2 regions of the Sphingomonas sp. M1A8_2b genome follow, and region 1 is predicted to be linked to the other one. Evidence: riboswitches for the same ligand, from Rfam matches in the RefSeq annotation. Region 1 holds a riboswitch; the other holds the start of a gene.
The links. A riboswitch is a leader RNA that binds a small molecule or an ion and turns the genes downstream of it on or off. The one in region 1 is predicted to bind cobalamin.
Positions count from the first base shown of each region.

Region 2: linked by a shared signal. The riboswitch ahead of ACLBWL_RS11510 (DUF1636 domain-containing protein) and the one ahead of cobW (cobalamin biosynthesis protein CobW) in region 1 are both predicted to bind cobalamin.

Region 1 is NZ_JBKFAH010000002.1:629,202-636,940, reverse strand. It holds gene ACLBWL_RS11085 (diguanylate cyclase) at 15-1,856, shown strand; cobalamin riboswitch at 1,942-2,176, shown strand; gene cobW (cobalamin biosynthesis protein CobW) at 2,341-3,378, shown strand; gene cobN (cobaltochelatase subunit CobN) at 3,385-6,645, shown strand; gene ACLBWL_RS11070 (cobalamin biosynthesis protein CobG) at 6,642-7,730, shown strand; gene ACLBWL_RS11065 (precorrin-8X methylmutase) at 7,730-7,739, shown strand, end outside.
Region 2 is NZ_JBKFAH010000002.1:742,787-750,525, forward strand. It holds gene ACLBWL_RS11500 (NAD(P)/FAD-dependent oxidoreductase) at 1-234, opposite strand, end outside; gene cobO (cob(I)yrinic acid a,c-diamide adenosyltransferase) at 289-894, shown strand; cobalamin riboswitch at 1,098-1,292, shown strand; gene ACLBWL_RS11510 (DUF1636 domain-containing protein) at 1,471-1,878, shown strand; gene cobT (nicotinate-nucleotide--dimethylbenzimidazole phosphoribosyltransferase) at 1,875-2,888, shown strand; gene ACLBWL_RS11520 (histidine phosphatase family protein) at 2,885-3,469, shown strand; gene cobS (adenosylcobinamide-GDP ribazoletransferase) at 3,466-4,188, shown strand; gene ACLBWL_RS11530 (cobyric acid synthase) at 4,150-5,622, opposite strand; gene cbiB (adenosylcobinamide-phosphate synthase CbiB) at 5,610-6,548, opposite strand; gene ACLBWL_RS11540 (threonine-phosphate decarboxylase) at 6,541-7,515, opposite strand; gene cobU (bifunctional adenosylcobinamide kinase/adenosylcobinamide-phosphate guanylyltransferase) at 7,618-7,739, shown strand, end outside.

The sequences.
Region 1 (7,739 bases):
CGTAAACTCGGGGAATGCGGTTGGTCGCGATAACGAACTGGGCGTATGGAATTACCGTCGCGCTGACGCTTGCTTCGGGTACGACGATGCTGCTCGCATCGTCGGCCCAACAGCGCGAGCGCGCCGCGGTGGATCAACGGTATGCACTCGATCACGCGACTGCGACGATCGAGGACGATGCGCTGGCGCTAAGCGAGCTGGCCCGACAGTTCGTGATCAACGGCGATCCCGCCGACCTGCTCGCCTATCGACGCGCGCACGCCGAGTTGGCATCGGTCGAGGCGAGGACGCGGCATATTCGCGATGCCGGCGCCACCACCGACGAGCTCCGCAGCCTGCACGAAGCGCTTGGGTGGGCCGATGCGCTGCAGGCGCAACAGGCGCAGGCGATCCGGGCGCGACGCGGCAACGATCGCAACACCGCCGTCCAGATCCTGTTCGCGCCCGAATACGAACGCGAACTCGACCGGTCGCGCGCTGCGGTCGAGCGTTTCCAGTATCGCCTCGATCAGCGCACCGGGGACGAGCTGCGATCGGCGGAGCGCACCGCCCGAAGCTGGCGGACCGCATCGGAGGCGATGCTGGTGGTTACCGGGCTGATCTTCCTGTTCGTCCTGTATTTCGTGTTTCGCCGGCGGGTGCTGCACCCGGTCGTCAAGCTGAGCGATGTGATTGGCCGGCTCGCCGCGCAGGATTACGCCGCAGAGCCTCCACCGTACGAACAGGTCGACGAGATTGGCGACATGGCGCAGGCGCTGCGCGTATTCCGCGAGAACGGCATCGAGCGGCAGCGTCTCGAACAGGAGCGCGATGCCGACCGCGGCGTGCGGGACCTGCTGTCGCGGATGACGCAGCGCATGCAGGGCTGCGACTCGATCCTGGAGCTTCAGAATGTCGTCGGCCGTTTTGTCCCCGAACTGGCGCCGCAACTCGCCGGGCGGCTGTATCTCCTCGACCCGGTCAGCAATGTGCTGGTCGAAGCCTGTTCGTGGCTCGACCCGGTCCATTCATCCGCCGAATTTTCGCCACTGGCGTGCTGGGGTATCCGCCGCGGCGCACCCCATAGACCGTCGGGTGCGGTGTTCGACGTCCCGTGCGATCACCTCGATGGGCGTCGGGGCGGCCACGACGTACCGCAAAGCCTGTGCCTTCCCCTCAGCGGGCAGCACGGCATGCTGGGGCTACTCTACTTCGAACGCCGCACAGGCTTCGCGGAGGACGGGCTGAGCGATGTCTATCTCCAGATGCTCGCCGAAAATATCGGACTTGCGCTGGACAACCTGCGCCTGCGCGACGCGCTTCGGTCGCTGGCGATGGCCGACCCGCTGACGAAGCTGTCCAACCGGCGACACCTCGACGAGGTCCTCGCGCGCGCGATCGCCAAGGCCGAGCGGACCGGCGCGCCACTATGCTGCGCGATGATCGACATCGACCATTTCAAGCGCTTCAACGACGAGCACGGCCACGATGCCGGCGATGCGGTGCTACGCGCGGTCGGCGCGCTGCTCAAGGACGCCGTGCGCGGCACCGATCTTGTCTTCCGGTTTGGCGGCGAGGAGTTTCTGATGCTCCTGCCCGACACGGATCCGGAGGCTGCAGCGGAGCGGGCGGAAGAGGTCAGGCGGCGGATCGGCGCATTGCGCGTGCGCTACGACGGCCAGGATCTGGGCCCCATCACAACGTCGATCGGGCTGGCCTGCGCACCGCTGCACACCGACTGGTCGTCGATAGTCCAGTCCGCCGACGCCGCGCTGCTGCGGGCCAAACAGGCCGGCCGCGACCGCGTCCTGTCCGCGATCGCGCGAAAAGATCGCGCCGATCCGATCGCGGGGATGCGGTGCGCTGCACCGTCCTGAAGCGCACGGACGAAGTTTGGCTGCGATCCCGAATTGGCAATCCTGCGGGCTTGCGCTAAGCGACTGGCGAGGACCGGCTGAGCCGGACCTCGTTGATCGCGCCGGTGCCTCGCGAGAGGCTTGAATGGGAATGCGGTGCGGGGTTCGTCCCCAAATCCGCGGCTGTCCCTGCAACTGTAAGCGGTGAGCGAGAATGCCACGTATCCTGCGCCAAGCGGGATACAGCCACTGGACGCTGCGCCTGTCGCGCACGCTGGGAAGGCCGCGTATTCGAGCGACGACCCGTGAGCCAGGAGACCTGCCGGCGATGGGTCGCTCTTGCCTTGGTCCAGGGGATGGCCGCGGCACGGTTCTCCGTCTGAGCGACGAACCTATGCGGCTGGGGCTGCATCGGTGCGTGGTATGGGTATTCGCGCCCGTCCATCGTCGCGCGCCGGTGATCATGCAGCTCCCGCCCGTCGTCGCACGGCGCGAGGAGACTGATATGCCCGATCTATCGAAGATCCCCGTTACCATCGTCACCGGCTTTCTCGGCGCCGGCAAGACCACGCTGATCAGCCATCTGATCCGCAACGCCGGCGGACGTCGCCTGGCGGTGATCGTCAACGAATTCGGCACGCTGGGCGTCGACGGCGACATCCTCAAGGGCTGCGCGATCCCCGATTGTCCGGCGGAGAACGTCGTCGAGCTCGCCAATGGCTGCATCTGTTGCACCGTCGCGGACGATTTCATCCCGACCGTCGAGACGCTGCTCGCGCTCGATCCGCGACCCGACCACATCCTGATCGAGACGTCGGGGCTCGCGCTGCCCAAGCCGCTGCTGAAAGCGTTCGACTGGCCTGCGATCCGGTCGCGGATCACCGTCGACGGGGTCATCGCGCTCGCGGATGCCGAAGCCGTCGCCGCAGGCCGGTTCGCGCCCGATCTCGCCGCGATCGACGCGCAGCGCGCCGCCGATCCGAGCATCGATCATGAAACCCCCTTATCCGAGGTGTTCGAGGACCAGCTCGCCTGTGCCGATCTGATCCTGCTGACCAAATGCGACCTCGCCGGCGCGGACGGCATCGCCGCGGCCCGCGCGGTGATCGCCGCCGAGACCGTACGGCCTCTGCCGATCGTCGAACTGGTCGACGGCATCGTCGATCCCCGCATCGTGCTCGGGCTCGGGGCGGCGGCCGAAGACGACATCGCCAGCCGTCCCTCGCATCACGACGGCGAGGACGATCACGAACACGACGATTTCGACAGCATCGTCGTCGAATGGGATAGTGTCGACGACGCGACGGCGCTGACGACGCGGATCGAGACGCTGGCGGCGGGCGGCGAGATCCTCCGCGTGAAGGGCTATGCCGCGGTCGCCGGCAAACCGATGCGGTTGCTCGTGCAGGCGGTCGGCGCCCGCGTCCGTGCGCATTACGATCGGCCGTGGCGCACCGACGAGGCGCGCCGGACGCGGTTGGTCGTCATCGCCGAGCAGGGCCGGCTCGATCCTAAGGCAATCAGGGCCGCGCTGGACGCCTAATCAGCCATGCACGTCGTATTTCGCGAGAGCCACGGACTGGACGAAAGCGCTGTGCCCCAGGATCTGGGGCAGAGCGCCGCCGACCTGGTCGTGCTCTCGTTTTCCGACAGCGATCTCGCGGCGTTCAGCGCCGGCTGGCGGACGGCGGTAGCGGCGGGTGATGCGATGCCGTCCCTGCGGCTCGCGAACCTCGCCGACCTCACGCATCCGCTATCGGTCGACACCTATCTCGAGCGCACATTGGCGGGCGCGAAGGCGATACTGATCCGGCTGATCGGCGGCACGGCCTATTGGTCCTACGGTCTCCAACAGGTCGAAGCGCTGGCCCGACGACGGGGGATCGCGCTGGCGGTCCTGCCCGCCGACGGCCGCTACGACCGGCGACTGGACGCTGCGTCCACCGTTCCGAAGGCGGTGTTGCGCCGGCTGTCGACGCTGTGCGACGTCGGTGGTGCCGACGCGGCTCGCGAGGCCCTGGCGCAGTTCGCGTTGACCTCGGGGCTGAACGCCCAACCGCAGCAATCGTCGGGCGAACTCGCCGCGGTCGGCGCATGGCAGCCGGATACCCGTACCGCCTGTCCGGCAGCTTTCGTGCTCGCCACGTCACGGCCGCGCATCTTGGTGATCTTCTATCGATCCTATCTGGCGGCAGCGGACCTCGATCCGATCGCCGCGTTGCATGCCGCCTTCACCCTGCGCGGGTACGACGTCCTGGGGGTGTTCGTGCCGTCGCTAAAGGACGCCGAGGCGAGCGGCTGGTTGCGCCGCTGGGTGATCGCGCTGGCGCCGGTCGCGATCGTCAACGCGACCGCGTTTTCGGGCCGAGGCGGCGACGACACGACGCCGCTCGACGGTGCGGACGTCCCGGTCTTCCAGGTGGCGCTGGCGACGTCCGGCCGTGCGGCGTGGCTCGATGCGCCGCGTGGCCTGTCGCCCGCCGACCTGGCGATGCACGTGGTCCTGCCCGAAGTGGACGGGCGGATCTTCGCGGGGGTCGCGAGCTTCAAGGAAGCCGCGCCGCACGATCCCGACCTGCAATATGCCCGCCGCGAACACCGCGCCGATCCCGACCGCATCGGCGCGATCGTGGCGCGGATCGACGGCTGGATCGCGCTCGCGGCCAAGCCCGCCCCGCAGCGCCAGCTCGCGATCATCTTGTCTACCTACCCCGGCAAGGCGCACCAGATGGCGCATGCGGTCGGCCTCGACGCGATCGCTTCGGTCGACGCGATCCTCGAGGATTTGAAGCACGCCGGGTACGCGATCGGCTCGACGACCGACCTCGCAACCGCACTCGGATCGCAGCAGATCAATTGGCCGCTCGAAGCTTATCGTGTTGCGCTGGCGACCCTGCCCGCCTCGCTGCGCACCGAGCTATTCGCAGTTTGGGGCGAACCGGAAGACGACCCCGCCGTCCAGACCGGTGCTTTCCATTTCGCGGCGCTGTCCGTCGGAACCGCATTGGTGGCGCTCCAACCCGAACGGGGGCGATCCGCCGTCCGGACCGAGGAATATCACGACCTCTCGCGCTGTCCGCGTCATGGCTATGTGGCGTTCTATCTGTGGTTGCGATCGCGCGGCACCGACGCTCTTATCCATGTCGGCGCGCATGGCACGCTCGAATGGCTGCCCGGCAAAGCAGTGGCGCTTTCGAATGCCTGCTGGCCCGAGGCGCTGACCGGCCCGATGCCGGTGATTTATCCGTTCATCGTCAACGACCCCGGCGAGGCGGCACAGGCGAAACGGCGGATCGGGGCGGTCACGCTCGGCCACGTCCCGCCACCGATGACACCCACGAAAGGCGGCATCGGACTGGATCGGCTCGAGGCCCTGCTCGACGAGTTCTCCAACGCGGACGGGCTCGATCCCGCGCGGCGGACGCGCTTACAGGCCGACATCCGCGACGAGGCGAACGCGCTCGGTCTCGAGGACACGTTAGGGCTCACCCAGGCCGCCTCCGCGTCGGACGTCGTCACGCGGATCGACACGTTCGTCTGCGACGTCAAGGACAGCCGGTTCGGCGACGGCCTCCACGTCTTCGGGCGCGGACGGTACGGCGAGGCCGAACGCGACGGCTTGCTGGCCGCGCTCGATGGACGGCGCGTACCGTCCGGCCCCTCGGGGTCGCCTTGGCGCGGCCGATCCGACGTCCTGCCGACCGGTCGCAATCTCTACACCACCGATCCGCGCGCGGTGCCGTCACGGTCCGCACATACGCAAGGCGTGCTGCTCGCCGAGGAACTGATCCGCCGCCATCTCCAGGATCAGGGCGATTATCCAAAGGGGCTAGTCGTGGATCTGTGGGGCTCGGCGACGATGCGCACCGCGGGCGAGGAGTTCGCGATGGCGCTCCACCTGCTCGGCGCCGAACCGGTGTGGGACCTGGCGTCGCAGCGCGTCACCGGCGTCGAAATCCTGCCGCTGATGCGCCTCGACCGTCCGCGGATCGACGTGACGTTGCGCGTCTCGGGGTTGTTCCGCGACGCCTTCCCCAGCCTGTGCACGATGTTCGGTCAGGCCGTCCGTGCGATCGCCGGCCGCGACGAACCGTCAGACCTGAACCCCTTCGTCACAACGGCTCCGAGCCCGAGGGTCTACGGTCCTGCCCCCGGACGCTACGGCATCGGCATGGACGATGCGGCGGAAACCTACACGCCCGAAGCGCGCGTTGCCGCTGGCGAGGCATGGCTTGCGGCGTCGACCTATGCGCTCGACGACGGCGACCGCGTCGACTCCGCAGGGATCCGCCGCCGCGTCGCCGCCGCCGACAGCTTTGTTCATATTCAGGACCTTCCCGAAACCGATCTGCTGTTGGCCGCCGATTATGCGTGCCACGAAGCCGGCTTTGCTGCGGCAAAGGCACTCTCGGGCGGGGTCGCCGCGCTCTATCATCTCGACGCAACCGATCCCGAACGACCGCGCGCACGGTCGTTGCGGGAGGAAATCGCCCGCGTCGTGCACGCGCGCGCGGCGCATCCGGACAGGGTCGCGGGGATGATGCGGCACGGCTTCCGCGGTGCCGCAGAACTTGCTGCGACGCTCGACCACCTCGGCGCCTTCGCGCATCTCGCGGATGCCGTCTCGGCGCAGTCCATCGATCTCTATTACGACGCGACGCTGGCCCGCGACGACGTCCGCACCTTCATGGCGCAGGCCAACCCGCAGGCGTTGGCGGCCCTCGAAGCGCGCTTCGCCGCGCTCCACGCCTCCGGACTGTGGCCGACGCGTCGCAACTCGATCCTCGCGCAGCTCGAGGCGGGCGCGTGATCCGCGGTTGGTGCCCGACCGCGTGGCGACCGATGGCGGCGGGCGACGGATTGCTGATACGCGTCCGCCCACGGCTCGGGCGATTGACGCACGAGCAGGTGCTCGGCCTGTGCGACGCGGCGCTGTCCTATGGCAAAGGCCAGATCGACGCCACCAATCGCGCGAACCTCCAGATCCGCGGTGTGGTCGACTGGCAGGCGCTGGTCGAACGGCTTTGCGTGCTCGGCCTCGTCGATCCCGATCCTGCGATCGAAAGCCGCTGCGTGATCCTCGTCGCGCCCGACTGGCGCGACGGCGACGACACGCACCGGATCGCAACCGAACTGATGCAGCGGCTGGCCGAACTGCCGGATCTGCCCGGCAAGGTCGGCTTCGCAATCGATGCCGGTGATATGTGCGTATTGCACGCCGACGCTGCCGACTTCCGGATAGAACGCGGTATCGACGGTGACCTGATTCTCCGCGCCGATGGTCGCGAAGCAGGGTGGCGCGTAGACCAGGGCGGCGAGGTCGACGCGCTGATCGCGTTGGCGCACCGGTTCGTCGACACCGGGGGGGTATCCTCAGGGCGAATGGCTCGACACGATGCCGTTCTGCCCATGACTGCAAATGTGCGCCCCAGGACAGCGTCCGAAAGGCCCGCTCATCCCGTCGGCACCGCGCACGGCCTCCCGTTCGGGCGGATCGACGCGGCCGCGCTGAACCGGTTCATTCACCAGAGCGGCGCCACCGCGATCCGCGTGACGCCATGGCGTACCATCCTCATTGAGGGCGGGGCACCGGGCATGGTGTTCGGTGAAGGCGACCCGACACTCCTCAACGTCGACGCCTGCGTTGGCGCTCCGGCCTGCCCGCAGGCGAGCGTGGCAACGCGCGACCTCGCCGTCCGTCTCGCGCCGCATATCGCCGGCCGGCTCCACGTCTCCGGCTGTGCCAAGGGATGCGCGCGGTCCGTGCCCGCCGATGTCGTCCTAACCGGAAGGGACGGCCGGTTCGATCTCGGCTTCGTTGCACGCGCCGGCGAGTCCCCTGTCCTCGCAGGTCTCGACGCCCCTGCCGTCCTCGCCCATTTCGGAGCCGCCTGATGCCCCATA
Region 2 (7,739 bases), 110 kb from region 1:
CTGGACGTGGCGATCCTTGCGGAAGCGCGTGAGGACCGTGTCCTCGTTCTTCAGCGTGACGTCGACCGAATAGACGAGTTGGATGTCCATCTTGTCGCGCGCATCGTGCGCGCGTCTGGCGATGGTGTAGCGGATCAGGTCACGCGGGGTGACGCGCAGCCGGTCGCGGATCGCGGCGGGGAGCGCTTCGTCGGCGTGGTTGAGCGGGAGCTTGAGGTCGGTAATGCGGAGCATGCCGCCCGCTCTAGCGCCGCGCAGCGCGATCCGCCATCGGGAGCGGGAGAGGACATGATCATGCGGACCGACGACGAGCAGAATGCCAAGAGCGCCAAGCGCAAGGAGGTCCACGACCGGATCGTCGCGAGCAAGACGATCGAGAAGGGCTTGATCATCGTCCACACCGGCAAGGGCAAGGGCAAGTCGACCGCGGCGTTCGGCATGGCGGTGCGAATGATCGGGCATGGGCGGAAAGTCGGCGTGGTGCAGTTCGTGAAGGGCGCGATGGCGACCGGCGAGAAGGCGATCTTCGACGCGTTCCCCGACCTGTGCGAGTTCAAGCCGATGGGGGAGGGATTCACCTGGGATACGCAGGACCGCGCGCGCGACATCGCGGTGGCGCGCGAGGCGTGGGACGAGGTCAAGCGGATGATCGCCGATCCGTCCTATGCGATGGTGGTGGCGGACGAGCTGAACATCGTGCTGCGGTATGAGTATCTGCCGGTCGACGAAGTGCTCGCGGCGTTGGCGGCTAAGCCCGAGATGACGCATGTCGTGGTGACCGGGCGGAACGCGCCGGATGCGCTGATCGAGATGGCGGATCTGGTGACGGAGATGACGCAGGTGAAGCATCCGTTCCGGTCGGGCGTAAAGGCGCAGGCGGGCGTGGAGTTCTAGGCAAGTCAGGCGGCGATTGAGTCGTGACGAGGCGGACCACCAACGCCCCGTCATCCTGACGAAAGGCAGGACCTAGAGCCACGAAGGTTGCCGCCTGTTACCCTGGGTCCTGACTTTCGTCAGGATGACGCGGGGTTGACGGAACTGCTGGTGAGAACGCCCAACGGCGCACCGCCGTCTTGCGTCCCCCAAGCCTCCCGCGTATCGCTCGACCCGCGACAGGTTTTCCGGAGGCGGCAACGCCTACGGAAATGAAAATGGGAACGGGAAACACCCGGCTGCCCCTGCAACTGTACGCGGCGAGCCATCGTGCCACATGCCATTGGGTTTTCCCGAGAAGGCGGCGCGGACGGCGCTGACCCGCGAGCCAGGAGACCTGCCCGTCGCGGTCGTCTTTCGTCCGGCCAGGGTGCGCCGAACGGACGGGTAACACCCCGCGCGACGACATCGCTTCGCGTCGCGCGGAGGCTGGAGGCGTGCGCCTTTCGCCCTTCGCGCGGTGCGGGATCGACTGTCCGAAGGGGGTCCTATGCCGATTGTATTTCATTTTCCGCTCGTTTGCGCCCGAGCGCTCGCATGTTGAAGCCCGTTGCCGATGGCGTCGCGGTCGTCGCGTGCAACACCTGCCGCCATTCCACCGACGCACGTGACGACGACGAGGGCCAGCGCGGCGGCGCGCGGCTCGTCCAGGCGTTGAAGACCGTGCAGGCGAGCGATCCGGCCTATGCCGACGTCGCGGTGCAGGAGATGCCGTGCCTGTTCGCGTGCCAGGATTTCTGCACGATCCATCTGCGTGCCCCGGCTAAGGTCGGCTATGTCCTCGGCCGGTTCGAGCCCAGCGAAGACGCCGCGCGCGCGATCCTCGACTATGCGCGGCTGTACGGCGAGAGCGCGTTCGGGCAGGTGCCGTTCAAGCAATGGCCGCAGGGGGTGAAGGGACATTTCATCACCCGCACCCCACCCGCCGGGTTCATCGTCGAATGACCGCGTTCGCGTCGCCATCGGCGTTTCTAGCGGCGCTCGCCGCGCTACCCCAACCGGACGAGGCGGCACGTGCCGCCGCGACCGCGCGTCAGGACAGCCTCACCAAGCCGCGGGGTTCGCTTGGTAGGCTGGAGGATATCGCGATCTTCATGGCCGGATGGCAGGGCCATGCGCGGCCCCGGCTCGACCGCGTTTCGGGGATCGTCTTCGCGGGGAACCACGGCGTCGTCGGGCGGGGGGTCAGCGCGTTCCCGGCGGCGGTCACCGCACAGATGGTGGCGAACTTCGAGCAGGGCGGCGGCGCGGTCAACGCGCTGTGCGCGGCGGCGGCGATCGACCTCGCGGTCGTCGCGATCGACCTCGACCGGCCAACCGCAGATTTCACAACGGCACCCGCAATGTCCGAAGCGGAGTGCCTAGCCGCGATCAACATCGGCGCGGCGGCCGTCCCCGAAGGCATCGACCTGCTGATCCTCGGCGAGATGGGGATCGGCAATTCGACCGTCGCGGCCGCTCTGTGCGCTGCCAGTTTCGACGCAGCCCCAGCGGACTGGGTCGGCCCGGGAACAGGCGTCGACGCGAGCGGCGTCGCGCGAAAGATCGCGGCGATCGACGCAGGCATCGCGCTGCACCGTAAATCGCTGACGACGCCATTCGAGATCCTCCAACGTCTCGGCGGGCGTGAGTTGGCAGCGATTGCGGGTGCGGTGGTCGCGGCCCGTTTACGAGGCGTGCCGGTCATGCTCGACGGCTTCATCTGCAGTGCGGCGGTCGCGCCGCTTGCTGCGGCCTATCCCGACATCGTCGCGCATTGCCTGGCAGGACATCGCTCCATCGAGCCCGGCCATACCCGCCTGCTCGATGCATTAGGGCTCGATCCGTTGCTGTCGCTCGGCATGCGTCTCGGCGAAGGCAGCGGCGCGGCGGTCGCGACCCTGCTCGTCCGCGCTGCCCTGGCCGTTCACGACGGCATGGCGACGTTTGCGGAAGCGGGCGTTTCGGAGGCATGACGACGCCGTACATGCTGTTTCTAATGCGGCATGGCGCACCCGAAAGGGAGGGGCGGCTGCTCGGCCGGACCGACGATCCGGTTACCAAAGCCGGGATTGCCGCGTGTCTGGCGCAGGCGTCGGGGCTGGAAGTCAACCATATCGTCTCGTCCGATCTCGTCCGCGCGCGGGACTGCGCGAGCGCAATCTCGGCGCCGCTTGGGCTTACGGTCGGGCAGGACCCTCGTTGGCGTGAGCTGGATTTCGGCGATTGGGACGGTCAGGCGCCGTCGTCGATCGATCCTGTGGCGTTGGCACAGTTCTACGACGATCCGGACGCGGCGCCGCCGCCGGGCGGCGAGGGCTGGTCCGCGTTGCAAGAGCGCGTCGCCGCCGCGCTGGCCGATCTGTCGGGCAGCTCGACGCTGGTCGTGACGCATGGCGGCGCGATCCGGGCGGCGCTTGCGGCGCTGTGCGGGTTCGACCGGCGCCAGATCTGGGCGTTCGACCTGCCCTATGCAGCGCTGCTATCGCTGCGCGTGTGGCCGAGTGGCGAGCTGGCCGCGCCGCCCTTCGTTCAGATCGTCGGACTCGCGACTTGAGGCGGCTGATCGTCGCGTTCGGATTCCTCACACGGCTGCCGATGCCGCACGTCGCGGCCGCACCCGACGATTTCGCGACGGCGATCCGGCTGTATCCGCTGGTCGGTCTGGCGATCGGCACGCTGATCGCGGGCGCCGGCTGGACCGGGTCGCTGATCGATCCCTGGATCGGTGCGTGTGCTGCGCTGCTGGTATGGATCGCGGTGACGGGGGCATTGCATCTCGACGGTCTTGGCGATCTGGCCGATGGCCTGGGCGCGGCGCACGGCGATCGGACGCGGTTGCTTCAGGTCATGGCCGACCCGCATATCGGCAGCTTCGGTGTCGTCGCGATCGTCGGACAGATCCTCGCCAAGCTCGTCACGCTCCACGCGATCGGTGTCGGGGCGTGGGGGCCGCTCATCCTCGTTCCCGGCGTCGCGCGGGCCGGGCCCCTGCTATGGGCGCGGCTGCTGCCGCCGCTCCGCCCCGGAGGGCTCGGCGAAGCGGTATCGCAAGCGGTTAGGGGCCGCGATCTGGTGGGCTGGGGACTGCTGTTGCTCTTGGCGAGCGTCTTCGTACCCGCGCTGATCGCCGCGCCGATCCTGATCTTCGGATTCGCTGCGTGGCTGAAGCGCAAGATCGGCGGCATCACCGGCGACGCGCACGGGGCGGGGATCGAACTCGTCGAGACCGGGCTGTTACTCGCGATATGCGCGGGAGCCGCTGCGCTGCGATAGGGCGAGCAGGGCGTCGAGGTCGACATGCCGCTCAAGCGTTGCCGCGATCGCATCGAGCGCAGCATCGATCGACACGGCATGATCGGGACCGATCGCGTCGATTCCGAGGCGGGCGAGCCACGAGGCGCGCTGCTCGGCGAGCGCCAGCAGGCCGTGTATATAGCTTCCCGACACGAGGCCGTCCGCGCTGGTCGCGCCCTCGGGGCTGCCGTCGGCGCGATGCCCGACGGGGCGACCGGTCGCGCCGCCGGTCGTGACGCCCATGTGCATCTCGTAACCCTCAAAGGGAGCGCCTCGTGCGCGACCATGCACCCGTTCAAGCGTCTTTCGCCCGGTCAGGACTGTGTCGACATCGATCAATGCAAGACCGTCGACGCTCCCAGCCGGGCCCTCGATGCCGCCCGGATCGGCGATGCTGCGGCCGAGCATCTGATAGCCGCCGCAAAGCCCGAGCACCGGCTTGCCGCGGCGATGATGCGCACGGATGTCGATATCCCAGCCCTGCGCTCGGATGAAGGCGAGGTCGGGTATCGTCGCCTTCGACCCTGCGAGCACGATCATGTCGGCGTCCGGGATCGGCGTCCCCGGCGGCACCATGACCAGCGCCACGCCAGGCTCCAGCCTAAGCGGTTCAAGGTCATCGAAATTGGCGATCCGCGGCGTGATCGGGCAGGCGATCGTCACGCGTCGGCTCTGGCTGGCGGTCGGCCGTTCGAGGATCACCGCATCCTCGCTCGGCAGGCGGACCGCGTCGGCGAGCCAGGGCACGACCCCGTATCCGCGCCACCCGCTGCGCGCCTCGATCGCGCGATAACCGTCGTCGAACAGCGCCGGATCGCCGCGGAACTTGTTGATCAGGAAACCGTGGATCATCGCCGCGTCGTCGGGATCGATCACCGCGCGCGTGCCGACGATCGCCGCGATGACGCCGCCGCGATCGATATCGCCCACCAGCACCACGGGCACGTCAGCGGCGCGCGCGAACCCCATATTGGCGATATCGCCGGCCCGCAAGTTGATCTCCGCCGGGCTGCCCGCGCCTTCGACGATGACCAGATCGCACGTCGCCGACAGCCGAGCGAAGCTGTCGAGCACGTCGACCAGCAATCCCTCGCGGCCCTCACGCCAGCGGTCGGCGGCGAGCGTCCCGCGCACTTGCCCGCGGACGATTAACTGCGAGGTGCGGTCGCCCTGTGGTTTCAGCAGCACCGGATTCATGTCGACGCTCGGCTCGATCCGGCAGGCGATCGCCTGCGTCGCCTGCGCGCGGCCGATCTCGCCACCGTCGGCGGTCACCGCGGCGTTGTTCGACATGTTCTGCGGCTTGAACGGCCGGACCGACAGCCCCCGATTGACGAACGCGCGGCACAGCCCAGCGACGAGGACCGACTTGCCGACATCGGAGCCGGTCCCCTGGAGCATCAGAGCGCCCATGCGATACCGCCCGCAATGATGAGAAGAAGGACGCACGTCCGCCGATAGATCGCGAGCGCACGGCGAAGGTCGGTCGCGGTGACCGCCACGCGGCCATCGCCGATATGCGGTTTGGCGACGCTCACGCCGTCATACGCAATCGGCCCCGCCAGCTTCAGGCCAAGCGCACCGGCCATGGCCGCCTCGGGCCAGCCGGCGTTCGGCGACGCGTGGTTGTCGGAGTCGCGCCACATCGTCCGCCACCCGTCGAACCCGGCAACGCACAGCAGCACCCCACTGAGCCGCGCGGGGATCAGGTTGGCGACATCGTCGGTCCGCGCCGCTGCCCAGCCGAACGCGCGCCATCGTTCCTCGCGGTGGCCGATCAGGCTGTCCGCGGTGTTGATCGCCTTGTAGGCCCAGATCCCCGGCAGACCGGCGACGAGCAGCCAGAACAGCGGCGCGACCACGCCGTCGCAGACGCTTTCCGCCAAGCTCTCGATCGCCGCCCTCGCGACGCCGGCCTCGTCGAGAGAGGCTACATCGCGGCCCACGATCATCGCCACTCGAGTCCGCGCGGCTTCGAGATCGCCGCGTTCGAGCGCGTCGGCGACGGGTACGACATGATCGTACAAGCTCCGGATCGCGAGCCCTGGCGCGGCCATCAGTCCGATTGCGATCCAGGCGGACGGCCCGAGGATCAGGCGCGCTATCGAGGCCAGGGCAACGGCGGCGGCGATCGTGACGACGATCAGCAAGACGATGGTCACGACGCCCGCAGCCCGGCGTTTCCAGAACGCCCCGCAAGCGTGGTTCCACCGCGTTTCTGCCGATCCGATCATTCGCGCGAACCCGCCGACCGGATGGCCCACGCATGCGTACACCGCAGGCGGCCAGCCAACCGCGATGTCGACCGCCAACGCCACCAGTGCGACGGGTTCAGTCATGCGCTAGTGCCGCGTCGAGGCGGTTGAAACCGTCGTCGTCGGCCGGCACGCCCATCCGTAGCCATTGCGGTGCATAGGCGAACGGTCGTGTGAGGATACCGGCGCGCGCAAGACGATCGAACAGCGCGTCTGCGTTCGCGCATTCCACCAGACGGAACAGCGGGCACGCACCGGTTGGGTACAGCCCGTAACGCCGCAGCACCGCGTCGAGCCGGCCCGCGCGCTCTGCAATCGTCATACGGGCCTCCGCGGCCCATGCGGTATCGCGATACGCCGCTATCCCGTAAGCGATCGCGTGGGTGGACACCGGCCAGCTACCCAGTCGCACGCGCATCGCCGCCGCATAGGCTGGGGGTGCGATCATGAACCCCAGCCGCAGCCCGGCCAACCCGAAGAATTTCCCGAACGATCGGAGCACGATCACCCGGTCCTCGGGCACCAGATGCGGGACGATGCTGGTCCCCGGCACAGCATCGGCAAACGCTTCGTCGACGATCAGCGACGCCCCCCGGCGCGCGATCGACAGGAGGCGGTCCGCCGGGTCGAGAAGGCCATCGGGATTGTTGGGGTTGGCGAGGATGAGCGTCCCGGTCGCGACGACGTCGATCGCGTCGCGTGCGATCCCGGACGCGCCCTCCAAGGCCTCCGCATGCGTACCGTAACCGGGCGTGACGAACCGCAGGGGGCCGGGCAGGTCGAGCGTCCGCAGCAATCGCAACCCGAGTTCGCTGCCCGGGAGCGCGACGACGCGGTCCGGGCTGGTACCGAACGCGTCGGCCGCCACGGCTTCAAGCTCGATCAGCATGGCAGGCGAGGGCAGCGCGGTGATATCCACCGCGATCGGCGATCGCGGCGCCCACGGCCGCGGATTGATTCCGGTCGATAGATCCAGCCACGGCCGCGGCGCATCGGGGTACAGCTGCGCAGCGACATCGATCCTTCCCCCGTGAAAGCGCAGTGCCGACATATCATCTTTCACATGATCAAACGGGCTTTCGCTTGATCTTCCCGGCGTCATCGTCATTCCGCTCCCGAGCCGCAAGCGTGAAGGACCTGTAATATGTATTCGGTGGACGCGTCGTTCGGCAAAACCCTGTTCGTGCTGGGGGGTGCGCGATCGGGCAAGAGCCGTCACGCCCAGGCGATCGCCGAGCGTGCTGTCTCGAACGGGGGAGATCTGATCTACATCGC